3 regions of the Streptomyces sp. NPDC020362 genome follow, and region 1 is predicted to be linked to each of the others. Evidence: riboswitches for the same ligand, from Rfam matches in the RefSeq annotation. Region 1 holds a riboswitch; each other region holds the start of a gene.
The links. Region 1 has a riboswitch for cyclic di-AMP ahead of AB0H32_RS08220 (transglycosylase family protein). Riboswitches for the same ligand answer to the same signal wherever they lie in the genome.
Positions count from the first base shown of each region.

Region 1 (9,398 bases):
CCCTGCTCTTCCGGCACGACGACCGGCCGCCGGTTCCCGACACCCGCGCCCGGCACTACACCGAGACCGACGCCTGCCCGCTCACCGGCAAGGACGGCATCAAGGGCAGCACCGCCGCCGACGTCCGGCAGGGCATGCAGGACGCCTCCCGCACGACCCACGCCCGGGTCAGCTACGACCAGGTGCCCGGCGAGCAGAGCGTCGGCAACACACGGCCGTTCCTCAACGGGAGGCTGCAGCGCTCCTGTGACGTCGTACTGGCCGACGGCCGGCCCGAGGTCACGGCGGCCCGGACGGCACCGCAGTACGGCAAGGTCGGCTTCTTGCTGGTCGGCGGCGGCAGCAAGGGCAGGAACGTCACCACGGTCGCCGTCGGCGACGGGCTGCGCGCGAACGAGGCGGCGGCCGTCGAGCGGGCGGTGAACGAGGGGAGCTGAGCGACCGGGGCGGCGAGGCGGTACCAGAACACCCGAGGAATCGTTGGTCGAATGGGTTGGCCAGAGCTTGGCCGCTGCCTACCATCGATCACCGCAAGACTTTGTGCTCCGTCGCACAATCTCCTCAGGAGGTTTCCTTGCACCGCCGCCGTCGCACCGCGCTCGTCCTGTCCGCCGCGATCGCCGCCGCGGCACCCCTCCTCACGGCCTGCGGAAACACTGCGCACGCGGGCGCCGCGGCCGTCGTCGGAGGGCAGCGGATCACCGTCGCCCAGCTGGAGAACAGGGTCGACGAGGTGCGCAAGGCCCAGCGCGCCGCGGTGCCCGACGAGACCCAGTACCAGCAGGTCCTCTCCTCCACGTCCGGCCTGACCCGCGACACCCTGCACAACATGGTGCTCGACCGGGTGCTGCACCGCGCCGCGCAGGACGCGGGCATCTCCGTCACCCGCAAGGAGGTGATGGAGATGCGCGCCGGCCTGGAGCAGCAGGCCGGCGGCACCAAGGGGCTCCAGACGGCCTGGCTGCAGAAGTACGGCATCGCGCCCCGGCGCCTGGACGACAACCTCCGCCTCCAGATCGAGGCGCAGAAGCTCGCCTCGAAGCTCGGCACCGACACCACGCAGCCCGCCTTCTGGAAGGCCCTGTCCCAGGCCTCCGGGGAACTCCACATCGACCTCAACCCCCGCTACGGCTCCTGGGACGTGCAGAAGAGCAGCCGCGTGGACGCGAAGACGCCGTGGGTGCGTGAGGTGACGACCGGGACGCAGCAGCAGCCGGCGTAGGCAGCCGGCGCAGGCACCCGGCACCCGGCAGGCGGCGGGGCGAGGGAACGGACCGGAAACGAGCCGGGCCGGACCGAGTCAGGCCGAGCCGGGCTGGGCCGAGCCGGGCCGGGCCGGGCTGAGCCGATTCGGGTTGAGCCGGGCTGAGCCGATTCGGGTTGAGCCGGGCTGAGCCGAGCCGGGCCGGACCATCGGTCATACGATCACAGGACCTGCCCGGCCCTGTGGACAACCGAGCCCCCGCCTCCGCGCCGTGAGTTACGTTCGGAGCGTGAACGAAACCAGCCCCGAAGCCGCCCCCGGCCGCATCGTCCTGCTCACCACGAGCCACCGCGTCGCGCCCGGCCTGCTGTCCTGGCCCGCCTGGCAGGCGCTGCGCACCGCCGACGCCGTGCTGTGCGCGGACGGCGCGCATCCGCAGCTGCCGTATCTGCGCGAGGCCGGGATATCCGTGGCGGAGGCGTCCCCCACCGCCCAGGAGCTGGTCGACACCTGCGCCGGCGGACGGACGGTGGTGGTCGTGGCCACGGGCGAGGGAGAGCCCGCCCTCACCGACGGCCTGGCCCGCCTGGCCGGCAGCGGCCGCGTCCACATGCCCGACCTGGAGCTGCTCCCCGCCTCCTACGACCTGCCCGGCGCCCGCCTCCTCGACCTCGTCCAGGTCATGGACCGCATCCGCGTCGAATGCCCCTGGTCGTCCCGCCAGACCCACCAGGGACTGGCGAAGTACGGCATCGAGGAGGCGTACGAGCTGGTCGAGGCGATCGAGGCCGGCGACCGCGAGGAACTGCGGGAGGAGCTGGGCGACGTCCTGCTCCAGGTCGTCTTCCACTCCCGCATCGCCGAGGAGGACCCGGACGCGCCGTTCTCCGTCGACGACGTGGCCGGCGGCATCGTCGCCAAACTCATCCACCGCCACCCGCACGTCTTCGGCGACGAGAAGGCCGAGACCCCGGAGGACGTCAAGGAGCACTGGCTGCGCACCAAGGCCGAGGAGAAGCAGCGCACTTCGGTGACCGAGGGCGTTCCCCTCGGCCAGCCCGGCCTCGCCCTCGCCGCCAAGCTCGCCTCCCGTGCCCGAACCGCGGAGCTGGACGTGCCCCTGCCCCAGGGCGAAGGCATCGGCTACGAGCTGCTGGCGCTCGCGGTACGGGCCGAGGCACAGGGAGTGGATCCGGAGGCGGCCCTGCGGGCAGTGGCGCGGGCGTACCGGGATGCGATCCGGGCGACGGAAGGAGCGCCCGAAGCGGGCGGGAGGAGCGAAGCGGACTCCGGCGAAAAGCCGGATACGGTCAAGGAGTGATGGACCAGCCCCACCCCCCGACGGCCCCCGACCTCTTCACCTGGGAGTTCGCCGCCGACCCCTACCCCGCCTACGCCTGGCTGCGCGAGCACGCACCCGTGCACCGGACACGGCTGCCCAGCGGGGTGGAGGCCTGGCTGGTCACGCGGTACGCCGATGCCAAGCAGGCTCTTGCCGACCAGCGGCTGAGCAAGAATCCCGCGCACCACGACGAGCCCGAGCACGCCAAGGGGAAGACCGGCATCCCCGGTGAGCGCAAGGCCGAGCTGATGACGCACCTGCTCAACATCGACCCGCCGGACCACACCCGCCTGCGCCGCCTGGTCAGCAAGGCGTTCACGCCCCGCCGTGTCGCCGAGTTCGCGCCCCGGGTGCAGGAGCTGACCGACCGCCTCATCGACGGGTTCGCCGCGACGGGCTCCGCCGACCTCATCCACGAGTTCGCCTTCCCCCTGCCCATCTACGCCATCTGCGACATGCTCGGCGTCCCGCGCGAGGACCAGGACGACTTCCGGGACTGGGCGGGCATGATGATCCGGCACGGGGGAGGGCCGAGGGGCGGGGTCGCGCGGTCCGTGAAGAAGATGCGCGGCTATCTCGCCGACCTCATCCACCGCAAGCGCGAGGCGCTGCCCGCCGAGCCCGCGCCCGGCGAGGACCTGATCTCCGGGCTCATCCGGGCCTCCGACCACGGCGAGCACCTCACCGAGAACGAGGCCGCCGCCATGGCCTTCATCCTTCTCTTCGCCGGCTTCGAGACGACCGTCAACCTCATCGGCAACGGCACCTACGCCCTGCTCACCCACCCCGAGCAGCGGCGTCGGCTGCAGACGTCCCTGGCCGCCGGGGAGAGGGACCTCCTGGAGACCGGTGTCGAGGAACTCCTGCGGTACGACGGACCCGTGGAGCTGGCCACCTGGCGGTTCGGCACCCGGCCGCTCACCGTCGGCGGCCAGGACATCGCCGCCGGGGACCCGGTGCTCGTCGTCCTCGCCGCCGCAGACCGCGACCCCGAGCGGTTCGCCGATCCGGATGTGCTGGACCTGTCCCGCCGGGACAACCAGCACCTCGGGTACGGCCACGGCATCCACTACTGCCTCGGCGCTCCCCTCGCCCGGCTGGAAGGCCAGGCCGCCCTCGCCACCCTCCTCACCCGTCTGCCCGACCTGCGGCTCGCGGCCGATCCGGCCGAGCTGCGCTGGCGCGGCGGACTCATCATGCGCGGCCTGCGCACGCTGCCCGTGGAGTTCACGCCCGTGCCGTGAGCACACCCGCCCGGGCGCGTACGGCAGACCTCAATTCTGTGATCTTCACGTGATCTGCGCGGCATTAACTTGTGACAAGTGATCGTCTGCCGATACGTTCACCCATCAGCGTGACACCCCGCTTCACCCGTCACGCCGGCCCCGTTGTCGCACGAAAGGCTTCCGCATGCTCACCGGGAACGGTCGTCACCGTCGCCCCCGTCAGGCTCCGGCTCTCCTCGTCGCGGCCGGAGTGACCGGCTCCGCCATCGCCATCCCGCTCCTCGGTGCCGCGAGCGCCAACGCGGCCGACGGCACCACATGGGACAAGGTGGCCCAGTGCGAGAGCGGGGGTTCCTGGAGCGCGGACACCGGCAACGGGTACTACGGCGGCCTGCAGATATCCCAGGACGACTGGAACAAATACGGCGGCTCGGAGTACGCCTACAGCGCCGACCAGGCCAGCCGTTCGCAGCAGATCGCCGTCGCCGAGAAGATCCTCGCCGACCAGGGCACCACCCCCTGGGCCACCTGCGCCCTGCTCTCCGGCCTGACCTCGAACTCCGGCTCCGTGGACGTCGACACGGGCCTCGGTGACTCCGACGCGCAGGGCTCGGACGCGCAGGGCTCCGATGCGCAGGGCTCGGACTCGCAGGGTTCCGGTCACTCCTCCGGGCACAAGGACTCGTCCGACTCCACCGATACATCCGACTCATCCGGCCTGTCGGACTCGTCGTCTTCGTCCGACTCCTCCTCGGATGTGGCCGCCAAGCCGTCACCGAGCGCGAGTAAGCACACCGGTTCTCATCGCTCCGACAAGGCCGATGAAACCCCCAAGTCCGACAAATCCTCCTCGCCGGGCTCCGGGGGCCGGCAGGAAAACGAGTCGCCCACCGCGGACCCCACCACGGAAGACTCGGACAATTCCGCCCAGAGTGACGGCTCTTGGAGCCTCGTCGACACCGGCTCGCTCAGCAGCGGCGGGCGTCACCGCGGCGGGAGTGCGGACGAAAGCGCGGCAAACGGCCAGAACGCCGCCTCGCCCGGCCGCCATGCCTCCCGCGACGCGAGCACCTACACCGTCCGCGACGGCGACACCCTCGTCTCCATCGCCGACTCCCTTGACGTCGACGGCGGATGGCGCGCCCTGTACGCCGGGAACAAGAAGGTCGTCGGCGCCGACCCGAACGACATCACCCCCGGTCAGACCCTGAATATCGGTGCGGAAAAGGGTGGAAAGTAGCGGGAGTTGACGCCCCGCTTCACGCCGAATGTCCGTTTTGGCGAAAGTGTGGGATGAGTCTCAGAAGCCCTGATCGTCTTTGAAATTCCGCCGGGCGCATGTCTACGGTCAAGGCCGCTCGTCACCACGAGCCCCGGCACTCGCAACGCCGAGTCCTGCCAGCGGTTGCCCGGGAACAGTCGTCGCGTCATGCGCCGTAGGCAGGAGCGGGGGACCCAAGGTAAGTGCCGGGGCCAGCAGTTGAGGCTGGATCCGGCTAGGGGTGAAGCCGCGCCTCCCCAGGAGGTGCGGCCGGGCAACTCAACCGGCCCGAACCCGACAGCTCACCTCGCAGGCGTCGGTGAGGGGATCGATCCATGCTGTTTTCCGGCAAGGGCAAGCACCGTCGTCCGTCCAAGGCCACCCGGGCCATCGCGCTCGCCGGTGTCACCGGTGCCGTCGTCGCCGCCCCGCTGATGGCGGCCGGCAACGCCTCCGCCGCCACCGGCTCCGAGTGGGACGCGGTCGCCCAGTGCGAGTCCGGCGGCAACTGGGCCATCAACACCGGTAACGGCTACTACGGCGGCCTGCAGTTCTCCGCCTCCACCTGGGCCGCGTACGGCGGCACCGCCTACGCCGCGCAGGCCAACCAGGCCACCAAGGCGCAGCAGATCACCGTCGCCGAGAAGGTCCTCGCCGCCCAGGGCAAGGGCGCCTGGCCGGTGTGCGGCACGGGCCTGTCCGGCACCCCCTACAGCGGCTCCGCCCCCACCGCCGCGCCCAAGAGCGCCCCGGCGAAGACCACCGCGCCGACCACCCGCTCCACCGACACGCAGGCCGCCTCCCGCTCGGCCGAGCGTCCGGCCCCGAGCAAGACCGTCACCACCCCGACCGGCAAGAAGGTCAAGAAGGGCGACGGCGAGTACAAGGTCGTCAAGGGTGACACCCTCAGCACCATCGCCGAGAAGCACGGCGTCAAGGGCGGCTGGAAGAAGCTGTTCGAGCTGAACAAGGACATCGTCGAGGACGCCAACCTCATCTACCCGGGCCAGCAGCTGCACCTGAAGTGACACCTGGCTCCCACCGGAACCACAGCGCTCTCACAAGGCCCGCCCCCACTCTGAAGGCCTCGTGAGGGTCATCCCCCCGTCCCCACGGGCTCCCCGCCCCGGCGCGTGTTCCCCCGTACGCGCCGGGGCGGGGTTGTTTGTTTCCCCGCCCTGCTTTCCCGCCCTGTTTCCCCACTCTTCAGCCGGGCCTCATCCGGAAGCCCCTTTGTTCCGGACGTGAACAATGGGTACGGTCTCCCTGTCCACGGGACGGTCGGTCGGTGGCCGACGGGCCCGGGACGGTTAGGCTCTAGTCGCAAGGCGCACCCGCCCCGCACAACCAGCGTCACATCCATGAAGGAGATGCTCGTGCCGTCCATCGACGTCGTCGTAGCCCGGGAAATCCTGGACTCCCGAGGCAACCCCACGGTCGAGGTCGAGGTCGGCCTCGACGACGGCAGCACGGGTCGTGCCGCCGTTCCGTCCGGCGCCTCCACCGGCGCCTTCGAGGCCATCGAGCTGCGCGACGGTGACCCGAACCGCTACCAGGGCAAGGGCGTCGAGAAGGCCGTCCTCGCCGTCATCGAGCAGATCGGCCCGGAGCTGGTCGGCTACGACGCCACCGAGCAGCGCCTGATCGACCAGGCCATGTTCGACCTGGACGCCACCGACAACAAGGGTTCCCTCGGCGCCAACGCCATCCTCGGCGTCTCCCTCGCCGTCGCCCACGCCGCCTCCGAGGCCAGCGACCTCCCGCTCTTCCGCTACCTGGGCGGCCCGAACGCGCACCTGCTGCCGGTGCCGATGATGAACATCCTGAACGGCGGCTCGCACGCCGACTCCAACGTGGACATCCAGGAGTTCATGATCGCCCCGATCGGCGCGGAGTCCTTCTCCGAGGCCCTGCGCTGGGGCACCGAGGTCTACCACACCCTCAAGTCCGTCCTGAAGTCCAAGGGCCTGTCCACCGGCCTCGGCGACGAGGGCGGCTTCGCCCCGAACCTCGGCTCCAACCGTGAGGCCCTCGACCTCATCCTGGAGGCCGTCAAGCAGGCCGGGTACGTCCCCGGCGAGCAGATCGCCCTGGCGCTCGACGTCGCCGCCTCCGAGTTCTACAAGGAGGGCAAGTACGTCTTCGAGGGCAAGGAGCGCTCCGCCGCCGAGATGACGGAGTACTACGAGGAGCTGGTGGCGGCCTACCCGCTGGTCTCCATCGAGGACCCGCTGTTCGAGGACGACTGGGCCGGCTGGAAGGTCATCACCGACAAGCTCGGCGACAAGGTCCAGCTGGTCGGCGACGACCTCTTCGTCACCAACCCGGAGCGCCTGGCCCGCGGTATCGAGGAGGGCACCGCCAACGCCCTGCTGGTCAAGGTCAACCAGATCGGCTCGCTGACCGAGACCCTGGACGCCGTCGAGCTGGCCCAGCGCAACGGCTTCAAGTGCATGATGTCCCACCGCTCCGGCGAGACCGAGGACGTCACCATCGCCGACCTGGCCGTCGCCACCAACTGCGGCCAGATCAAGACCGGCGCCCCGGCCCGCTCCGAGCGCGTCGCCAAGTACAACCAGCTGCTGCGCATCGAGGAGATCCTCGACGACGCCGCGGTGTACGCGGGCCGCAGCGCCTTCCCGCGCTTCAAGGGCTGACCCCTCCCGGGCCAAGTCCCAGCCAGTCGTACGTACGTCCCCGTACCCGGTCCCGTACCGTGTCGGGGACGTACGCGCGTGTTGACGGGAGGCGGGGAAGATGGCCGTGCTGTGCTGTCCCGGGGGCACCCCCCGGACCCCCGGCCGATAGCGGGTGGCCGGAGCGATGATGCGAGGTGAGCTGTCATGACCGGCCGGGACCGGTTCTCCACCGCGACCAGGCTCAGGCTGCTCGGCGAGCAGACCGCGGCCCGGGTCTACCGCTCCCAGACCAAGCGACAGGCCCGCCGCTCCCGGCTCACCGGCCGGGCCGCCCTGCTCGCGCTGGTGCTGTGCACGCTGATCGTCGCCCTCGCCTATCCCATGCGCCAGTACGTCTCCCAGCGCGCCGAGATCGCCGACGTCCAACGGCAGCAGCGGCAGGCCCGCGAGCGCGTCGAGCAGCTGCGCGACCTCAAGGCGCGCTGGCAGGACGACGCCTATGCCGAGCAGCAGATCCGGCGCCGGCTGCACTATGTGATGCCCGGTGAGACCGGGTACACCGTGATCGACCCGGGCGCGGCCAAGCAGTCCCGCGCCGGCCTCGGGGCCGCCCACCGGCCCTGGTACGCGAACGTCTGGGACGGCGTCGACAAGTCCGACGCCTCCGACCAGTGAACCGACAGAAAGACAGCTGAAGACAGTCATGGAAACGCCTCCGCCGCCCACTCCGCGTACCGAGCCGACCGACGCGGACGTCGAGGCCTTCAAGCAGCAGCTCGGGCGTCCGCCGCGCGGGCTGAGGGCGATCGCGCACCGGTGCCCGTGCGGGCAGCCGGACGTCGTGGAGACGGCCCCGCGGCTGCCGGACGGCACGCCCTTCCCGACGACGTACTACCTGACGTGCCCGCGCGCGGCGTCCGCGATCGGCACGCTGGAGGCGAACGGCGTCATGAAGGAGATGACCGAGCGGCTGCAGAGCGATCCCGAGCTGGCCGCCGCCTACCGGGCCGCGCACGAGGACTACATCCGTCGCCGGGACGAGATCGAGGTCCTGGAGGGCTTCCCGAGCGCGGGCGGCATGCCGGACCGCGTCAAGTGCCTGCACGTCCTCGTGGGCCACTCGCTGGCCGCGGGACCGGGTGTGAACCCCCTCGGCGACGAGGCGATCGCCTTGCTGCCGGAGTGGTGGCGCAAGGGTCCGTGCGTGCAGCCGCTCGAGGCGCCCGATCCGGCGGACGAGCACCCGGGCGAGCAGGGCGCGGTGTTCGACCCCGCCGAGGTCCGCAGCGGCTTCTTCGCGTACCGGCCCCTGCTCGCCGAGGGGTTCACCCGCGTCGCCTCCGTCGACTGCGGCACGAACTCCATCCGGCTCCTCGTCGCGGACCTCAACCCGGCCACCGGCGAGCTGCTGGAGCTGGACCGGCGCATGACGATCGTGCGGCTCGGCCAGGACGTGGACCGCACCGGCCGGCTGGCGCCCGAGGCGCTGGAGCGGACCTTCGCGGCGTGCCGTGAGTACGCGGACGTCGTCCGCGAACTGGGCGCCACGACGGTGCGGTTCGTCGCCACCTCCGCCTCCCGGGACGCGGAGAACCGGGACGAGTTCGTGCGCGGTGTCGTGGACATCCTGGGCGTCGAGCCCGAGGTCATCACCGGCGACGAGGAGGCCGAGTTCTCCTTCACCGGGGCGACGAAGGAACTCACGGGCCGCGACGATGTCGCCAGG
Region 1 is NZ_JBFAET010000012.1:81,673-91,070, forward strand. It holds gene AB0H32_RS08195 (hypothetical protein) at 1-437, shown strand, start outside; gene AB0H32_RS08200 (SurA N-terminal domain-containing protein) at 575-1,222, shown strand; gene AB0H32_RS08205 (nucleoside triphosphate pyrophosphohydrolase) at 1,494-2,525, shown strand; gene AB0H32_RS08210 (cytochrome P450) at 2,525-3,790, shown strand; gene AB0H32_RS08215 (transglycosylase family protein) at 3,957-5,012, shown strand; cyclic di-AMP (ydaO/yuaA leader) riboswitch at 5,195-5,364, shown strand; gene AB0H32_RS08220 (transglycosylase family protein) at 5,369-6,061, shown strand; gene eno (phosphopyruvate hydratase) at 6,404-7,690, shown strand; gene AB0H32_RS08230 (septum formation initiator family protein) at 7,877-8,347, shown strand; partial or broken gene AB0H32_RS08235 (DUF501 domain-containing protein) at 8,376-8,825, shown strand; gene AB0H32_RS08240 (Ppx/GppA phosphatase family protein) at 8,982-9,398, shown strand, end outside.

Region 2 (9,398 bases), on a different contig from region 1:
CAATTCCGGCTTAGCGTCCTTTGGGGGACACGGACGGGGTGGGTCCGGTCCGTAGGGGGGACACGTGGGGGGACCCGTGGCCGGAAACGCCGTCAGTGTGCCTTTCGAGGCGGACCGTGATGTGCCGGGACTGATCGTCAAGTTCGGCGACTATCCGCTGCACCACGGCGGTGTCGGCGCGATCCGCAGCCTGGGCCGCCTCGGCGTCCCCATGTATGCGATCACCGAGGATCCCTACACCCCCGCGGCCTCCTCCCGCTATCTCAAGCGGTCGTTCGTCTGGCCCACGACCGGTGCCGAGGAGCCGGGCCACCTGGTCGAGGGCCTGCTGCGCATCGGCCGCCGGATCGGCCGTCCGGCCGTCCTGATCCCGACGGACGAGGAGGCCGCCGTCCTGATCGCCGAGCACCAGGAGGAACTGGCCGGTTCTTTTCTCTTCCCGCGTGTCGACCCCGCACTGCCCCGCAGGCTGGCCAGCAAGCAGGGCCTGCACGAGCTGTGCGTGGAACACGGCATCGCGAGCCCCGCGGCCGCGTTCCCGGAGTCGTACGACGAGATCGTCGCCTTCGCCGACACGGCCCGCTTCCCGGTGGTGGCCAAGAACCGGGAGGCGTTCGTGCGGCGCAGACGGCCCGCCGTCAACGGCACCACGCGGATCGCCACCCGCGAGGGCCTGCTCACCCTCGCCCGCGACTGGGGCGAGCAACCGGGTGTGATCCTCCAGGAGTACCTGCCGAGGGAGGAGGCCGAGGACTGGATCGTGCACGCGTGCTTCGACGCGGACTCGGCCCCGCTCGCCCTGTTCACCGGCGTCAAGGTCCGCTCCTGGCCGCCGCACGCGGGCATGACGGCGAACGCGTACGTGGTCGACAACCCGGAACTCGCCGACCTCGCCGCGCGTTTCATCAAGCAGATCGGCTTCAGCGGCATCATCGATCTCGACCTGCGCTTCGACCGGCGCGACGGGCAGTACAAACTCCTCGACTTCAATCCGCGCATGGGCGCCCAGTTCCGGCTCTTCGAGAACGAGTCGGGAGTGGACGTCGTCCGCGCCATGCACCTGAACCTGACCGGCCGGCCCGTTCCGGAGGGGGAGCAGCGTGCCGGCCACCGCTACATCGTGGAGAACATCGACCTGCCCGCCCTCCTCGCCTACCGCCGCAGCGGCTACACGACGCCGCACGCACCGGCGAGGGCGAGCGGGACGGAGCTGGCCTGGCTCGCGGGTGACGACCCGCTGCCGTTCCTCACGATGCTCGCCCGCTTCGTGCGCCCGGGCGCGAAGCACCTCTATCAGCTGTGGCGGACCCACCGCCGCGGCAGCAGCACCACTACCGCCACGAAGTAGGCAAGGCCACCCGAGGTGGCGCACCGTGTCTCTGGGGAGGGACTTCGTGATTCGACCGGTTGCAGTCATCGGGGCGGGGCCGTTCGGCCTGTCCACCGCCGCCCACCTGCGGGCGCGCGGCATCCCCGTCCGCGTCTTCGGCGACACCATGGTCAGCTGGCGCGACCACATGCCCGAGGGCATGCTGCTCAAGTCGACCCCTGCCGCCTCCAGTCTGGACTGCCCGCAGCCCGGACACACCCTCGCCGACTACTGCGACGCGGCCGGCATCCGCCGGCTGGTCACCGACGAGGACATCATCCCGGTGGAGACCTTCATCGCCTACGGCGAGTGGTTCCAGCACAAGCTGCTGCCCGACCTGGAGCGGGTCCGCGTCGTCTCCGTCGACCGCGACAGGAGCGGCGGGTTCGAACTCAAGCTGGACTCGGGTGAGTTGTTCACCGCTCGCGCGGTCGTGGTCGCCACCGGCCTGTCCGGGCTAGCCCACCTTCCGGCGGAGTTGGCCGCAGCGGCGGCCGACGGACCGGCGCCCACCGGACCGGTCTCCCACAGCTCCCAGCACCACGACCTCACCCGCTTCGCCGGCAAGGAGCTGATCGTCGTCGGCGCCGGCCAGTCCGCACTGGAGACGGCGGCCCTGGCCGCCGAGGCCGGAGCCCAGGTGCGGGTCGTCTCGCGCGGCCGCGGCCGGGTCGCCTTCGGGGCTCCGCCCTGGGACCAGCCCAGGCTCCGCCCCGAGTCCCCCTTCGGCCGTGCCTGGTCCCTGTGGGCGCTCAGCCACTACCCGCACCCGTACCGCTTCCTGCCCGCCCGGACCCGCCACTACCTGGTCCGCCGGGTCCTCGGCCCGCTCGGCGCCTGGTGGCTGCGCGACCGCTTCGAGGACAAGGTCCAGGTCCAGGACGTCGAGCGGGTGCTCGGCGCCGACGCCCCGGACGGCACCCCGGTCCTCACCGTGCGCACGCACGGCGGACACACCGATCAGCTGCCCGCCGACCACGTCATCGCGGCCACCGGCTACCGCGTGAGCATCGCCGCGATGGACTTCCTCGGCCACGAACTGCGCACCCGCCTCGCGGTGAGCCGGGGCGCCCCCAGGCTCGGCGCCGGTTACGTCTCCTCGGTCCCCGGCCTGTACTTCACCGGACTCCCGGCGGCGTCCTCCTACGGCCCGGTGATGCGCTTCGTCTGCGGCACGGAGTTCGCCTCGCCGCGCCTGGCCGGGCATCTGGCGGCGGCACACCCCTGAGGCCCGGAAGCAGCCCTACGCCTCCCATCCCGCCCGCTGCCACCGGAGGAACTCCGCGATCAGCTCGGGCGGGTTGGCGGCCTCGGTGGCCTCCACCTCCCAGCCCGGGCAGTACATGTCGAAGATCACGACGGGCAGCGGACGGCCGAGGACCTTCTCGATCCGGCCCTCCGCGTGCAGCCGGCGGGCCAGCTCGATGCAGGCACCCGCGAAGTGCTCACCGAGCAGTTCGCGCCGAATGGCCTGATCGCCGTCGCTGTCGTCGTCCTCCTCGAACCACAGCCCGAGATCCTCGGCCTCCGCGGCGTACAGCCGGGCGCCGGCCGGGTCCTCGGGGACGTTCCCGAGCATCTCGAAGCCGTCCAGGAGCCAGCACGCGTAGTTCCAGCGGGCCTCGCCGGGGTCTCCGTGGCGCTTCTCCTGCTCGTACTGGGTCTCGGTGTTGTAGCCGATGGCCACGTACGGGCGGCGCTCGTCGTCGTCCACCCGCCAGATGCGGAAGGAGAGGGCGTAGATCTCCGGTTTCAGCTCCTCGGGGAAGCGCTCCAGGACACCGGTCGAAGCCTCCAGAAGATGCGCCGAAAAATCTCCGTGCCGATCGGTCACGACGTCCGCCCCCGTTCCGTCAGTGCAGTGAACACAACCTAGCGAGCACCACTGACACTCAGGGGGCAGCACCATGCAGGCACGGATGACGAACCCGGCGTACGTCCTCCCGGCCGCGCTGAAGGGCATCGGCACGATCTTCCAGGCGGTCGGCGAGGGCGGACTGCCCGAGGAGCTGGCTGAGATCGTCGGGCTGCGGGCCAGCCAGATCAACGGATGCAGCGCCTGTGCGCACGGTCACACGGTCAACCTGCGCAAGGCCGGTGCGAGCGAGGAGCGGATCGCGGCCGTCGGCGCCTGGCGCGAGGCGCCCTTCTTCACCGAGGCCGAGCGCGCGGCGCTGCAGCTGTCCGAGCGGGTCACACGGCTCGCCGACCGCTGCGAGGAGCCGGTGCCGGACGCGCTGTGGGACGAAGTCGCCGACCACTTCGACGAGAAGCAGCTCTCGGCGCTGATCCTCACCATCTCGCTCACCAACATGTTCAACCGCATCAACACCACCATCAAGGAGCCCGCGGGCACCACTTGGGGGTGAGAAGCAGACAAGTGCGGGAACATCAGGGTGAGTCGGTGGGGCGCACTGTCCGTATTCTCTGATCATGGCCGCACCCCCCGCATACGCACTGATCGCCACGGACCTGGACGGGACACTGCTGCGCGGTGACGACACCGTCTCCGACCGGTCGCTCGCCGCACTCGCGAGGGCGGTGCGGGCCGGTGCCCGGCATCTGGTGGTGACGGGCCGCCCGGCCCCGCGGGTGAGGCCCCTGCTGGAGGACCTCGGGTGCACGGGGCTCGCGGTGTGCGGGCAGGGCGCGCAGGTCTACGACGCCGGAGCCGACCGCCTGCTGTGGTCGGTGCGCCTGGACCGGGAACTGGCCGAGACCGCGCTCGGCAAGATCGAGGCCGAGGTGGGGCAGGTCTACGCCGCCGTCGACCAGGACGGCGTGGACGGGCTCACGCTGATCGAGCCGGGGTATCTGATGCCGCACCCGACCCTGCCGGCCGTGCGGGTCGGCCGCCGCGACGACCTGTGGTGCGAGCCCATCAGCAAGGTGCTGTTGCGCCATCACACACTGTCCGACGACGAGTTGGCGGCGGTCGCGCGCTCGGCGGTGGGTTCGCTGGCGACGGTCACGATGTCGGGGCCGGGGACCGTGGAACTCCAGCCGTGCGGTGTCACCAAGGCGACGGGGCTGGCGCTGGCCGCCGACCACCTCGAGATCCCCGCCGGGCGGGCCCTCGCCTTCGGCGACATGCCCAACGACATCCCGATGTTCGACTGGGCGGCGCACGGCGTCGCCATGGCCAACGCCCACCCGGAGCTCAAGGCCGCCGCCGACGAGGTCACCCTGTCGAACGAGGACGACGGCATCGCCGTCGTCCTCGAAAGACTGTTCCCGACCGACTGACCGGGATAACAGCAGGGGCCCCGCCGCGGGCGTTCGTCAGTAGGCGCCGTTGACGTTGTCCATCGACCCGTAGCGCGCGGCCGCGTAGTTGCAGGCGGCCGTGATGTTCGCGACCGGGTCGTAGATGTCGAAGGACGTGCCGGCCACGTGGTACGCGTTGAACGTCGGGTCGATGACCTGGAGCAGGCCCTTCGACGGTATGCCCTTGGCGGCGTTGGAGTCCCACAGGTTGATGGCGTTCGGGTTGCCCGAGGACTCGCGGATGATGTTGCGGTAGATGCCGTTGTAGGTGCCCGGGATGTGCTTCTCGGCCATGATCGCGAGCGATTCGCGGATCCAGCCGTCGAGGTTGTTCGGGTACCCGGCGAGTGTGGTGGAGGGCGTGGTGGCCGCGGGGGTGGCGGCGGACGCGCTGGTCGCGCCGATGACGGGAAGGGCGAGTACGGCGGCACCGGTGCCGGCCACGGCGAGCGTGCGGACGAGGCGGTTGGTGCGGTTGCGGAGGCGCTGAGCGGCAGCAGGCATGGCGTTGTCCCTCTCCGTCGCCTGCGAGGTGAGCTGTCGGGTTCGGGCCCGGGGAGTGCCCGGCCGTGCCTCCTGGAAGGCACGGCTTCACCCCTAGCCGTTCCGGTGACGACATGTGCATCTGCGCATGTGCCGGCCGGTCCGGCGGCTTACCTGGGTCCCCCGCTCCTGCCGTACGAATGAGTTCGTCGATGGGTGGTGTCAGACGCGGCAGGATTCGGCGTCCGCCTGACGTGCCGGGAAGCTATGCGAGAGCACATGTCCGGAACAAGTACCGGATTCACCCAACGTGCCAGTTGACCTTGGTCTGTCCCGTATGGGCAACTTGATCCTTTGCTGTTGCCAATCCTCAACTGGCCTTGCGGGGCAAGGGCGGAAGGGGGTTGTGCCGGATGGCTGGATATACCTGCCCGCGTGACCCAACTCACGAAATGGCAAAGTGTACCAAATCAGACATGCGGGATTAGAGGGATTTGCTGCGCATGACGCAAAAGGAGTAATTCGCCCACGGCCCGGTTCGCGACAAATCGGACCAGTTGCTGTTAAGTCAATAGATGTCCGTCGTTATCAGATGATCAAGAACATAGCGGCCGTGATCCGATAGCGCCCGGCCTGGACCGGTGGGCGCTATCGGTGATCGAAACAGGACCGGATACGCTGACTTGAGTGATGGCAGCGACCTATCGACAAACCGCGTAACCGCCAGCAGACACCAGCAGACAGGAGACCCCTCGTGACCGTCGTCGGGCCGTTCGGGCTGAGCGTGCGGGACCAGGCTCTGGAAGCCGATGTCCAGGCCGGATTGGCGGCTGTCGAGGAAGGCTTGCTCGAAGCCACCAAGAGTGAGGTCCCGTTCATCACGGAGGCCGCGCAGCACCTCGTACGAGCCGGTGGGAAGCGGTTCCGGCCGCTGCTCGTGATGCTTGCCGCGCAGTTCGGCGACCCGTACGCGCCCGGCGTCGTACCGTCGGCCGTCGTCGTGGAGCTGACCCACCTGGCCACGCTGTACCACGACGACGTCATGGACGAGGCGGCCGTGCGGCGCGGCGTGGACAGCGCCAACACGCGCTGGGGCAATTCCGTCGCGGTCCTCACCGGCGACTTCCTCTTCGCCCGCGCCTCCCAGATCCTCGCCGACCTCGGCCCCGAGGCGGTACGGGTGCAGGCCCTCGCGTTCGAGAGGCTGGTCACCGGGCAGATCCTGGAGACCGCGGGTCCCTCGGACGGCCGCGATCCGGTCGAGCACTACCTGGACGTGCTCGGCGGCAAGACGGGATCGCTGGTGGCGGTCTCGTGCCGGTTCGGCGCGATGATGTCCGGCGCCGACGAGACGGTCGTCGACGTGCTCACCCAGTACGGCGAACGGCTCGGGGTCGCCTTCCAGCTCGCGGACGACGTCCTGGACATCGCCTCCGACTCGCGCGAGTCCGGCAAGACCCCGGGAACCGACCTGCGCGAGGGCATCCCGACGCTGCCCGTGCTCCGGCTGCGCGAGCGGGCCGCCCGCCTCGGCCTGCCCGAGGACCTCGCGCTGTGCGAGCTGCTGGACTCCGACCTCAGCGACGACGCCCGGCTCGCCGAGGCGCTCACCGCCCTGCGCGCGCACCCCGCCCTGGAGCAGGCCCGCCGGGACACCGTCCGGTACGCGGAGGAGGCGCGGGCCGCCCTGGCCCCGCTGCCGGAGTGCGACGCCAAGGCTGCGCTGACCGAGCTGTGCGACGCGGTGGTGCACCGGGCCGGCTGACCCGGGGCGGCATGCCCGCAACGAGCGCGAGGGCGGCGTCTCCCGCACGACCCCTACGGGTCGGGGGAGACGCCGCCCTCATGTGTCATACCGCAGGCGTACACGGAGTTGGCTCCGAGGTCTGACGCTTCCGCGCGGCCGATTTGGTCAGATGGAGACCACGGAAATCACCACTCCTCACCGATTCGGGTGAGAATGGCGGCTCAGGTGGACCAGCGTGAGGACAGCCGCCGCCGACGACGGAGGTAAGGCACAGATGGCACCGTACGAATCCGACGACGCAGCGGGCATCGCGCAGGACGAGGACCTGCGCGCCGGACGCCGCAAGGCCGCCCGGTACGCGGTCCCGGTCGCGGTGGTGGGGGTGGCGGCGGCCACGATCGGGCTGGTCCCGGCGCTCGCCGCCTCCGGTGACCCCGACCTGCCGAAGATCACCGCACAGCAGCTCATCGAGAAGATCGCCAAGTCGGACGTGCAGCAGCTGTCCGGCACGGTGAAGGTCACCACCGACCTCGGCCTGCCGAACCTCGGCGGCCTGGAGAGCAGCCTGGCCTCGGGGGCGGCCCAGCGCGGCGGCGACGGCTCCTCCGCGGACCCCAAGGCCAAGCTCACCGAGCTGGTCTCCGGCACGCACACCCTGCGCGTGGCCGCCGACGGCCCCGACCGGCAGAAGCTCTCGCTGCTGGAGAGCGGCGCCGAGTACAGCATCATCCACAACGGCAAGAACGTGTGGGGCTACGACAGCAAGAGCAACGAGGTCTACCACGGCACCGCCGCCGACTCCGGCAGGAAGCACCGGGCCGAGCCGCCGGCCACGCCCAAGGACTTCGCCGACGAGGCTCTGAAGTCGGTCGACGACACCACGTCCGTGACGGTCGACGGCACCGTCCAGGTCGCCGGACGCGACGCCTACAAGCTGCTGATCAAGCCCAAGCAGTCCGGCACCACGGTCGGCGCGATCAGCATCGCCGTGGACGCGAAGACGGGCCAGCCGCTGAAGTTCACGCTGACGCCGAGGAGCGGCGGCGCCGCCGTGCTGGACGCGGGCTTCACCCAGGTCTCCTTCGCCAAGCCGGCCGCCTCCGCCTTCGACTTCACCCCGCCCAAGGGCGCGAAGGTCACCGAGGAGAAGCAGAAGTCCAAGGCGCCGGAGCACGCCCCGAAGTCCGGCGAGGGCTTCGCCAAGGGCATGGACCGTGCCACCGTGCTCGGCAAGGGCTGGACGTCCATCGCCACCTTCGACACCGGCGCCAAGGGCGGCGCCCTGCCGTCCGGTTCCGAGGGCGGTGCCTTCGGCGGCTTCCTCGGCTCGCTGGGCGACCAGGTCTCCGGCAAGTTCGGCAAGGGCACGGTCTTCTCCACCCGTCTGGTCAACGCCCTGATCACCGACGACGGCAAGGTGTACGCCGGCGCGGTCACCAAGGACGCCCTGGTGAAGGCGGCGAACGAAGGGAAGTGACCCTCCCGGGGCCTGCGGGGAGCCCGGGTGGCTTTTCGCAGGCCCCGGGTGCGCTCCCGGGACACGACGAATCGAGGGACCGATGGACGAACCGTCCGCCACGGAGCGGGACTCGGGGGGCGCGGCGGAGCGGGGCGCACAGGACGAGCGGGGGCCCGTCATCGCCACGCTCGGCCTCACCAAGCGCTACCGCGGCGGACAACTCGCCGTCGACGGCCTCGATCTGACCGTCCCGGCGGGCAGCGTCTTCGGCTTCCTCGGCCCGAACGGCTCCGGCAAGACCACCACCATCCGCATGCTGATGGGCCTGATCGAGCCGACCTCGGGCACGGCCCGGGTGCTGGGCCGCCCCATGCCCCGGGCCACCCGCGCCGTCCTCCCGCAGGTCGGCGCACTGATCGAGGGCCCGGCCCTGTACGGCTTCCTCTCCGGCCGGGACAACCTGCTGCGCTACGACGCCGCCGACCCGACCGCCGACCCGCGCACCCGGCGCGCCCGCGTCGCAGCCGCCCTGGACCGGGTGGGCCTCGCCGCGGCCGCGGGCAAGAAGGCCAGGGCGTACTCCCTCGGAATGAAGCAGCGCCTGGGCCTGGCCGCCGCCCTGCTCCAGCCCCGCAGCCTGCTCGTCCTGGACGAGCCGACCAACGGCCTCGACCCGCAGGGCATGCGCGAAATACGCGCCCTGATCCGCGAGTTGGCCTCCGACGGCACGACCGTCTTCCTCTCCTCCCACCTCCTCGACGAGATCGAGCAGGTGTGCACGCACGCGGCGGTGATGGCGCAGGGCCGGCTCGTCACGCAGGGCGCGGTGGCGGACCTGGCGGCCGGCGCGCGCGGCCGGCTGGTGGTGATCACACCGGACCCGGGCGAGGCGGCCCGGACACTGAAGGAACAGGGCGTCGCGGACGTCACCGTGGACGGCGAGCGGGTGAGTGGCGAGCCGCCCGTACACGACCTCGCCGAGGTGAACGCGGCACTGGTCACGGCGGGCGTCCGGGTCCGGGGCTTCACGCTCGAACGGGCCTCCCTGGAGGACGCGTTCGTGGCACTGACGG
Region 2 is NZ_JBFAET010000008.1:56,951-66,348, forward strand. It holds gene AB0H32_RS05915 (ATP-grasp domain-containing protein) at 98-1,348, shown strand; gene AB0H32_RS05920 (FAD-dependent oxidoreductase) at 1,395-2,597, shown strand; gene AB0H32_RS05925 (hypothetical protein) at 2,613-3,203, opposite strand; gene AB0H32_RS05930 (carboxymuconolactone decarboxylase family protein) at 3,277-3,738, shown strand; gene AB0H32_RS05935 (HAD family hydrolase) at 3,803-4,615, shown strand; gene AB0H32_RS05940 (transglycosylase SLT domain-containing protein) at 4,652-5,140, opposite strand; cyclic di-AMP (ydaO/yuaA leader) riboswitch at 5,144-5,341, opposite strand; gene AB0H32_RS05945 (polyprenyl synthetase family protein) at 5,874-6,884, shown strand; gene AB0H32_RS05950 (DUF2092 domain-containing protein) at 7,141-8,343, shown strand; gene AB0H32_RS05955 (ABC transporter ATP-binding protein) at 8,426-9,398, shown strand, end outside.
Region 2: another riboswitch for cyclic di-AMP. It lies ahead of AB0H32_RS05940 (transglycosylase SLT domain-containing protein); the one in region 1 lies ahead of AB0H32_RS08220 (transglycosylase family protein).

Region 3 (9,398 bases), on a different contig from region 1:
CGTCGCGGCGGGCGCGGCATCCGTCGGTCCGGTGCCCGGGGCCGGGCGCGGGCCGGGGCCGGGTCCCGGACCCGTCGCGGCGTGCTCGTGATCCGTCATGTGTCCATGGTGACGGCCCGGCGGTCGCGACGGCAGCCGGGATGACCCTGGGCGAACCCTGAGATCTGCCCCGAGACGGGGTGGGGAGGTGTTCGAGCCCCGCCCGACAGACCTTTTCGCAGGGGGTGAGGGGCAGGTGAGGGAAGATCAGGGGAGTCTAGGGGGCCGACCCTGATGCCCTGCGCCCGCGGCCATGTGACCATCGATGGCATGCCGGAAGCCGCATCCCTGCCACTAGACGACCCGCAGCCGCCGCGCAAGCTCTACCGCAGCAGCGACGGCCGCTGGCTGGGCGGAGTGGCGCGCGGCCTCGCCGGGCACCTCGGGCTGCCCGTGATCTGGGTCCGGCTCGCCTTCGTCGGCCTGTTCATGGCCAACGGACTCGGAGCGCTGCTGTACGCCGCCTTCTGGTTCTTCGTCCCGCTCGGCGTCGGCGGCGTCGGCGCGCCCAAGCCGCCGTCGCTGGTGGGCACCGAGACCTCGCCGGACGGCCGCCGCAGACTGGTGACCCGCAAACCGGACAAGGGCCAGATCGTCGCCCTGCTCCTCATGGTCATCGTCTCCGTTGTCTTCGTGGGCAGCGTCAATCTGACCAGCGCAGCGAAGGCGTATCTGCTGCCCGCCGTCCTGGTCGCGGCCGGTGTCGCCCTCGTCTGGCGCCAGGCGGACAACGCCCGCCGGGCCCGCTGGGTGGAGGTCGGCAGCCGGCGGCGCACGCTGAGCCTGCTGCGCGCGGGCGTCGGCGTCCTGCTGGTGACGGCCGGTGTCTCGGCCATCTTCGTCATGCAGGGCTCGGCCGCTCACCTCGGCGCCGTCCTCCAGGCCGCCCTCGCCGTCCTCGTCGGCATCACGCTGCTCGCCGGCCCCTATCTGGTCCGTATGACCCAGGACCTGTCCGAGGAGCGCCTGATGCGCATCCGGGCCCAGGAGCGTGCCGAGGTCGCCGCCCACGTCCACGACTCCGTGCTGCACACCCTCACCCTGATCCAGCGCAACGCCGACCACGCGAACGAGGTGCGGCGCCTGGCCCGTGCCCAGGAGCGCGACCTGCGCACCTGGCTGTACAAGCCCGAGGGCACCGGCAAGGAGGAGGCCGACGAGCCGGACACGGTCGCCGAGGCGGTGCGGCGCAACGCCGCCGAGGTCGAGGACAAGCACGGAGTGCCCATCGAGGTCGTCGTGGTCGGTGACTGCCCGCTCGACGACCGGACCGCCGCGCAGATGCAGGCCGCGCGCGAGGCGATGGTGAACGCCGCCAAGTACGGTGGCGAGGGCGGCGCCGTCCAGGTCTATGCCGAGGTCGACGGAACGACGGTCTTCGTGTCCGTCCGTGACCGCGGTCCGGGATTCGACCTCGACTCGATACCCGACGACCGTATGGGCGTTAGAGAATCGATCATCGGCCGCATGGAGCGCAACGGCGGCACGGCCCGGCTGCGGACCGTGCCGGGCGGCGGTACGGAGGTCGAGCTGGAGATGGAGAGGGCGGAGAAGACGTCATGAGCGACGCGACCGAGGCGAGCGGTACGACGGGAGCGGCGGAGGCGGCCGGGGCCGGACCTGCGGCCGGCGGCCCGGGCGGGCGCCATGTGCGCGTGGTGCTCGTCGACGACCACCGCATGTTCCGCACCGGAGTCCAAGCCGAGATCGGGCAGACCGCCCAGACCGGTGTCGAGGTGGTCGGCGAGGCCGCGGACGTCGACCAGGCGGTCACGGTCATCACCGCGACCCGGCCCGAGGTGGTCCTCCTCGACGTGCATCTGCCGGGCGGCGGCGGGGGCGAAGTGCTGCGCCGGTGCGCGGCGTTGATGGCGGACGCCGAGCGACCCGTCCGCTTCCTCGCACTGTCCGTGTCGGACGCGGCCGAGGACGTGATCGGTGTCATCCGCGGCGGCGCCCGTGGCTATGTCACCAAGACCATCACCGGCACCGACCTGGTCGACTCGATCTTCCGCGTGCAGGAGGGCGACGCCGTCTTCTCCCCGCGCCTGGCCGGGTTCGTCCTGGACGCCTTCGCGTCCACCGACGCCCCACCGGTCGACGAGGACCTGGACCGCCTGACCCAGCGCGAGCGCGAGGTGCTGCGGCTGATCGCCCGTGGCTACGCCTACAAGGAGATCGCCAAGCAGCTGTTCATCTCGGTGAAGACGGTCGAGTCCCATGTCTCGGCGGTCCTGCGCAAGCTCCAGCTCTCCAACCGCCATGAGCTGACCCGCTGGGCGACGGCCCGCCGCCTGGTCTGATCCGGTTCCGGCGGCCGCTCTCACGCCACCCGGGTGGCCCCGGCGAACGGCATCAGGTCGACGGGGGCGAGACGGACCGGTGCCGACGGGTTCGGGGCGTGGATCATCTGGCCGTTGCCGACGTAGATGCCGACATGGCTGATGCCGGAGTAGAAGAACACCAGGTCGCCGGGCTGGAGTTCCGAGCGGGAGACGCGTCGGCCCGCGTTGATCTGGGCGTAGGTGGTGCGCGGCAGGGAGATGCCGGCGGAGTGGTAGGCCGCCTGCGCCAGGCCCGAGCAGTCGAAGGCGTTCGGACCGGTCGCGCCCCAGACGTAGGGGCTGCCGAGCTTCTGATAGGCGTAGGCGACAGCCGCCGCCGCCCGGGCGTCGGGGGCGGCGACGGACCCGGCGTGCTCCAGGGCCGCCCGGGCGTCCGAGGCCGACCGCGAGGCGCGGCCCTGTGCGCTGCCGTCGCCGGTGACCTGGGCCCGCTGCGGCCGAGTGAGCCGCGCCAGCAGCCTGCGCGCCTCCGTCAGCTTCGCGGTGATGGTCCGCTTCTGCCGCCGCAGCTCCACCTGCCGCGCCCGCAGCGACGTCACCTCGATGCGGGCGGCGCCGCGCAACTGCTCGATCTCCCGCAGCTGTTCGCGCACCCGGGCCACCGCCCCGGCCTGCCGCTCACCGGCCCGCTCGGCGAGCGCGGCCCCGTCCAGGTAGCGGTCCGGGTCGCTGGACAGCGCGAGCTGCCATGCAGGATCGAACCCTCCTTGGCGGTACTGTGCCGTCGCGTACGAACCCAGTGCGTTCCGGGCCGCGTTGAGGCCTTCCTGTTTGCGGGCGGTCTCGTCCCGCAGCGAGTTCAGGCGCCGCTGGGCCGTGTCCGCCTTCTCCTTCGCCCCGTCGTACTTCTCGGTGGCGGCCTCCGCCTCCTGGTACAGCTTGTCCACCTTGGTCTTCACCTGGGCCGGCGTCAGCTGCGGCTCGGCGTGTCCCGTTCCGTCGAAGGCCGTCGCACTGGCTGCGCCCGCGAGGGCGAGGGTGACGGCCGTGCGGACGGTGTTGCCGCCGAGCGAGCGCTGTCGGGGCTTGCGGTGCGCTGCCACCTGGACCGTCACGTCCTTCCGTAGGGCTTCTGCGACCGAGCGTCGATGCGTCCGGCGGCGGCCCGTACAGGGGGAGCGGGCCGCCGCCGGATCTTTCTCGGGGGTGGTGACCGAGTGCCGCCCTGGCACGGGCGGCGGTGGGGAGCCGGTCACCTGGAGGAGGACGGTAGGCCGGACTGTGACAGCCAGGTAACGCACTGTACGGAACTGGCTGTGACGGATCGCATCGTGACGGTATGTGACAGAACTGTCCGCCTGGAGTCGTCGCCTTCACGCAGCGTGGTGACCGATGTGCGGAATGTGAAACATGCCGGAGCCGCGGGGTGCTATGGGGCGCATATATGCAAGACCGACGCATGCCTGTGGGGGCCCGGTGACCGGAGCCTTCGGGGCCCCTCATTAGGCTCCGGGCTCATGGACGTACTCATCCATCTCTTCGTCGGCCTGCACATCATCGGTATCGCGGCACTGCTCGGCGGTTTCCTCACCCAGATGAAGGCGATGGGCCAGGGCACGGCCCGCTTCGTCCCCGGGATGCTGCACGGCGCGCTCACCATGCTGGTCACCGGTGTGGCCCTGGTCGGCCTCAACCAGGCCGACGACCACCACGTCAACGCCATCAAGATCGGCGTGAAGCTGGCCCTGCTGATCGTGATCCTCGGGCTGGTCTACGTGCAGCGCGACGAGGAGAAGGTCGACAAGCGCCTCTTCGGGCTGGTCGGCCTGCTGACCATGGCGAACATCTTCATCGCCGTGCTGTGGACGTGACGCTCAGCCCGCTCGGCTGAACCCGGGGCGGGCCGCGAGCGCGGCACCGGCCGCGACCACGAGCCACGCCGCCACCGCCACCCACACCAGCACCCGCCCCGGCTCCCTCAGCCATGCGCCTCCGACGGCGGCCACGACCGACAGCGTGGCCGCCGCCGTCATTCCCAACGGGAACACCGTCGCCCACCGCCGCGTGTCGTAGCCCAGCCGCGGCCGGGCCACCTCGGCGGCCAGCAGCACCAGGTACCAGGCCAGGTCCAGCGCGAGCAGCACGACCGTCGCGTCACGCAGCACACCGCGGTCGTCGTCGTTCCACAGATACAGGCGCGCGCTGTCGGCGGACAGCAGCTTCGCCCCGGCCAGTGCCGAGATGGCGAGTGCCCCGCCCGCGATCCACTGGTCCCCGGGCCCTTCGAGGACCTGCCGCAGGTCGAAGTGCGGCAGGGCGATCCCGTAGAGCACCAGGCCCAGCCAGAACAGCACCATCGCGGCGCGCGCGAGCCATGCCGTCGTCGTGGCCGCTGCCAGGGTCGCCGCCAGCACCGCGAGCCCCTGTGTGGCCACACAGCACAGGAACACCGCTCCCGGCATGCGCGACTTCCAGTGCCGTACGACGAGAACGAGCAGCACCGGCCAGAGCAGCGCCGCCAGGGCCAGCGACGCCCCCGCGAGCCGCTGCCAGCCGAACGCCGAGATCCGGGTGCCGAGCACCGTCGTGGCGGCGACGGCGGTGAGCGCGCCCGGGCTCCGGGCCTCGGCGGCCCACCGCTCCCGTTGCCCCAGCAGCCGAACGACGAAGTTCGCGGCGAACGCCACCCAGGCGAGACAGGCCAGCCACAGGAAGACCAGGGAAAGCGTCTCGGTGCCCGTCAGATACAGGCTCACCGACACGATGCCGGTCGCCATGACGGCGGCGCCCGCCGCCGGCGGACGCTCCGCCCACCACGCGCGCAGAGCTGAGATGCCGGCCATGCGCCCGATGCTAGGTATCCGGGCAGCCCGCGGGAGGAGGGCACGCGCGCGTGGGGCTCGAAAAGAGCACGGGACGGGGAAGAATGGGTCAGGAAAAGGATCCGGTCAGACGGGCCGCACCACGCTGTGGACGATCGGTTCGCCCCACTGGTAGACGGGTTCCTCGCGGATGCACCCGCCGGGCGTCGGAGCGTGGATCAACATGCCGTCGCCGGTGCAGAGGCCGACATGGCTGCTGTTGCCGTGGAAGAAGAGCAGGTCACCGGGCCGGGCGTCGGCGAGGGGCACCTGGGTGCCCGCACGGGCCTGGTCGTGGCCGGCGCGCGGGAGGGCGACACCGGCTGCCCTCCAGGCGGCCTGGGTCAGTCCGGAGCAGTCGTAGGAGCCGGGGCCGCTGGCACCGGACACGTACGGCTTGCCGACCTGGGCGCGGGCGAAGGCGACCGCCTTTTCGGCCCGGGTGGCGTACGAGTCGGTGGGGTCGGTGGATGCCGCGCAGGTGGGATCGGCGGACGCCGAGTCGGCGTGACTGGCAGACGCCGAGTCAGTGGGACCGGCGGACGCCGAGTCGACGGTCTCGGTGGTCGGCCAGCCGGTGGGGCCGGTGGGCGCAGAGTCGTTGGGACCGGTGGTCGGCGAGCTGGTGGTCTCGGTGGTCGGCCAGTCGGTGAGTCCGGTGGACGCCGAGCCGGTCTCCTGCCGTGCCGCTGCCCGCTGCCGCACGGGCTCGGCCGTGTGCCGCACGGGCTCGGCCATGTGCCGCACCGGCTCGGCCGTGTGCCGCACGGGCCCGGCCGCCTGTCGTGCCGGCACCCCCTGCCGCAGTGGCTCGGCCGCCTGCCCGGCGGTCTCCTCCCGGGGCCACTGTTCGGCTGCGGCAGGCCGTGCGCGCTCCTCGGCCGTGAGCCGTGACAGCAGTTCACGCGCGGTGACGAGCTTCTTCTGAACGGCCGCCTTGGCCGTCTTCACGTCGTACGGCGCCGCTGCCGCCGTCGCTGTCGGAGCCTGTGTCGGCGCCTCGGGGCCCGCGGTGGTCCGCCCCCGCCCGGCGGCGTCCTTCACACGCGAGGCCAGCCGCTTCATCACCCGGTCCGGGGCGAAGTGGTCCTGCGGATACTCCGCGAGGAGGGCGGTCGTGTCGGGGGCGACGGCGAACGACCCCAGCTCCTCACGAGCCTTGGAGAGCCGGCCCGGGCGCCGGGCGCTCTCCTCGGCCGGGGCGTCCACCCGCCCCCGCTGCCTGCCCGCCGGCTGCTCCTCGGCCGCCGAGTCGGCCCGGCGGTAGAACTCGTCGACCTTCTTCTCGATCTCGGCCAGGCTCGGCCGGCCGTCCGGAGCGGGGGCGGCCTCGGCCGTCTGGGGCAGGACGGCCACGGAGGTGATGGCGGCGGTGGCGAGGTCGGGCGTGCGAACGCCCGGTCCGAGGGTTGTGCCGGGGCGCGGCTTGCGGTGCGACGCCAAGGGAGGCGACTCCTTCCAATGTGCCGCCTACCGGGTTAGCTGTCGGGTTCGGGCGGGTGGTTCGGAAGGGTTGCCCTACGGCTTCGTCCCGGGCGGGAGTCGGCCGATTCACCCCAGGATCGGTGGGTCCCCGGCTCCAGTGGCCGCGTGAAGGCGCACCGGACTCGGCGGAGGCCGCAGCGCTCGGCGACGTTCGCCGGAAGGGGGTCGTGCGGCCTGACGGCAACCTAGCCAACTCGTGTGACTCTTGTGAAGGTTGGTGAGTCATATGTCCGATACATTTCCGTGACCTGAGGCCGTTTTCATACAGGCGTGACAAGGTGCTTTCGCAGCGTGAGGGCCGATCGGCACGGATCGGGACGGTGATCGACTCCCCGGGGCCGTGTCCGATAGCGGGCGCCCGCGGGAGCCGTGTTCCGGGGACTGCGACCGGTTGTCGGTGCGGCGCCCTAGACTCGGAGAGCGATGAGCAGCCTCTTTGACGACAGCTTCCTGGCGGACCTCCAGCCCTCCCGCGGGCGCGAGGAGGAACCCCCGCCGCCGCCCGAGGACGATCACGCTCCGGAGCCGCTTCCGGACGATCTGTTCGGCGGGAAGTTCGACGTACCACCGGACCGGGACGCCTACTACCGCGACGGCGCCCCGCGCCCCGCGATCGACGCGGCGGCGCTCCTGGAGGGGCTGAACGAGAACCAGCGCGCCGCGGTCGTCCACGCCGGCTCCCCGCTGCTCATCGTCGCCGGCGCCGGCTCCGGCAAGACCCGCGTGCTCACCCACCGCATCGCCCATCTGCTCGCCGAGCGGAGCGTGCACCCGGGCCAGATCCTCGCGATCACCTTCACCAACAAGGCCGCGGGCGAGATGAAGGAGCGCGTCGAGCAGCTCGTCGGCCCGCGTGCGCACGCGATGTGGGTCATGACCTTCCACAGCGCCTGCGTGCGGATCCTCAGGCGCGAATCGAAGAAGCTCGGCTTCACGTCGAGTTTCTCCATCTACGACGCCGCCGACAGCAAGCGCCTGATGGCCCTGGTCTGCCGTGACCTGGACCTGGACCCCAAGCGCTTCCCGCCCAAGTCCTTCAGCGCCAAGATCAGCAACCTCAAGAACGAGCTGATCGACGAGGAGGACTTCGCCGCCCAGGCGAACGACGGCTTCGAGAAGACCCTCGCCCAGGCCTACGCGCTCTACCAGTCGCGGCTGCGCGAGGCCAACGCGCTCGACTTCGACGACCTGATCATGACGACGGTCAACCTGCTGCGCGCCTTCCCGGACGTCGCCGAGCACTACCGCCGCCGCTTCCGGCACGTCCTGGTCGACGAGTACCAGGACACCAACCACGCCCAGTACGCGCTGGTGCGTGAGCTGGTCGGCACGGGTGCCCACGACGAGAACGTCCCCCCGAACGCGTACGACCTCCCGCCCGCCGAACTGTGCGTGGTGGGTGACGCGGACCAGTCGATCTACGCCTTCCGGGGCGCGACGATCCGCAACATCCTCCAGTTCGAGGAGGACTACCCGAACGCGACGACGATCCTGCTGGAGCAGAACTACCGCTCCACGCAGACCATCCTGTCCGCCGCAAACGCGGTCATCGAGCGCAACGAGTCCCGCCGCCCGAAGAACCTGTGGACCAACGCCGGCCAGGGCGCCCGGATCACCGGCTACGTCGCCGACACCGAGCACGACGAGGCCCAGTTCGTCGCCGACGAGATAGACCGCCTCACGGACGCGGGCGAGGCCAAGTCCGGTGACGTCGCCGTCTTCTACCGCACCAACGCACAGTCCCGTGTCTTCGAAGAGGTCTTCATCCGAGTAGGCCTGCCCTACAAGGTCGTCGGCGGCGTCCGCTTCTACGAGCGCAAGGAGGTCCGGGACGTCCTGGCCTACCTGCGCGTCCTCGCCAACCCCGAGGACTCGGTGCCGCTGCGCCGCATCCTCAACGTCCCCAAGCGCGGCATCGGCGAGCGCGCGGAGGCGATGATCGACGCCCTCTCCCAGCGCGAGAAGATCAGCTTCCCGCAGGCCCTGAAGCGCGTGGACGAGGCCTACGGCATGGCCGCACGCTCCACCAACGCGGTCAAGCGGTTCAACACGCTGATGGAGGACCTGCGCACCATCGTGGAGTCCGGGGCCGGGCCGGCCACCGTCCTGGAGGCGGTGCTCGAACGCACCGGATACCTGGCCGAGTTGCAGGCCTCCACCGACCCGCAGGACGAGACCCGCATCGAGAACCTCCAGGAACTCGCCGCCGTGGCCCTGGAGTTCGAGCAGGAGCGCGAGGAGGGGGAGCAGGGCACGCTGGCCGACTTCCTGGAGAAGGTCGCCCTGGTCGCCGACTCCGACCAGATCCCCGACGAGGAAGAGGACGGCTCCGGCGTCATCACGCTGATGACCCTGCACACCGCCAAGGGCCTGGAGTTCCCGGTCGTCTTCCTGACCGGCATGGAGGACGGCGTCTTCCCGCACATGCGCGCCCTCGGCCAGACCAAGGAGCTGGAGGAGGAGCGGCGCCTGGCGTACGTCGGCATCACCCGCGCGCGGGATCGGCTGTACCTCACGCGGTCGGCGATGCGCAGCGCCTGGGGCCAGCCGTCGTACAACCCGCCCTCCCGCTTCCTGGAGGAGATCCCGGCCGCCCATGTGGAGTGGAAGCGGACGGGAGCGCCCGCGCCGGTCTCCTCCGGGCCGGCCTCCGGGATCGCGGCCTCGCTGTCCTCGTCCCGCTCGCGCTCGTCGGCGGCGGGTGCGTCCGGGTTCGCCACTCGGCGGG
Region 3 is NZ_JBFAET010000143.1:319-9,716, reverse strand. It holds gene AB0H32_RS34405 (PspC domain-containing protein) at 1-99, opposite strand, end outside; gene AB0H32_RS34400 (PspC domain-containing protein) at 310-1,602, shown strand; gene AB0H32_RS34395 (response regulator transcription factor) at 1,599-2,342, shown strand; gene AB0H32_RS34390 (NlpC/P60 family protein) at 2,363-3,427, opposite strand; gene AB0H32_RS34385 (hypothetical protein) at 3,842-4,195, shown strand; gene AB0H32_RS34380 (tellurite resistance/C4-dicarboxylate transporter family protein) at 4,199-5,167, opposite strand; gene AB0H32_RS34375 (NlpC/P60 family protein) at 5,273-6,628, opposite strand; cyclic di-AMP (ydaO/yuaA leader) riboswitch at 6,636-6,808, opposite strand; gene pcrA (DNA helicase PcrA) at 7,094-9,398, shown strand, end outside.
Region 3: another riboswitch for cyclic di-AMP. It lies ahead of AB0H32_RS34375 (NlpC/P60 family protein); the one in region 1 lies ahead of AB0H32_RS08220 (transglycosylase family protein).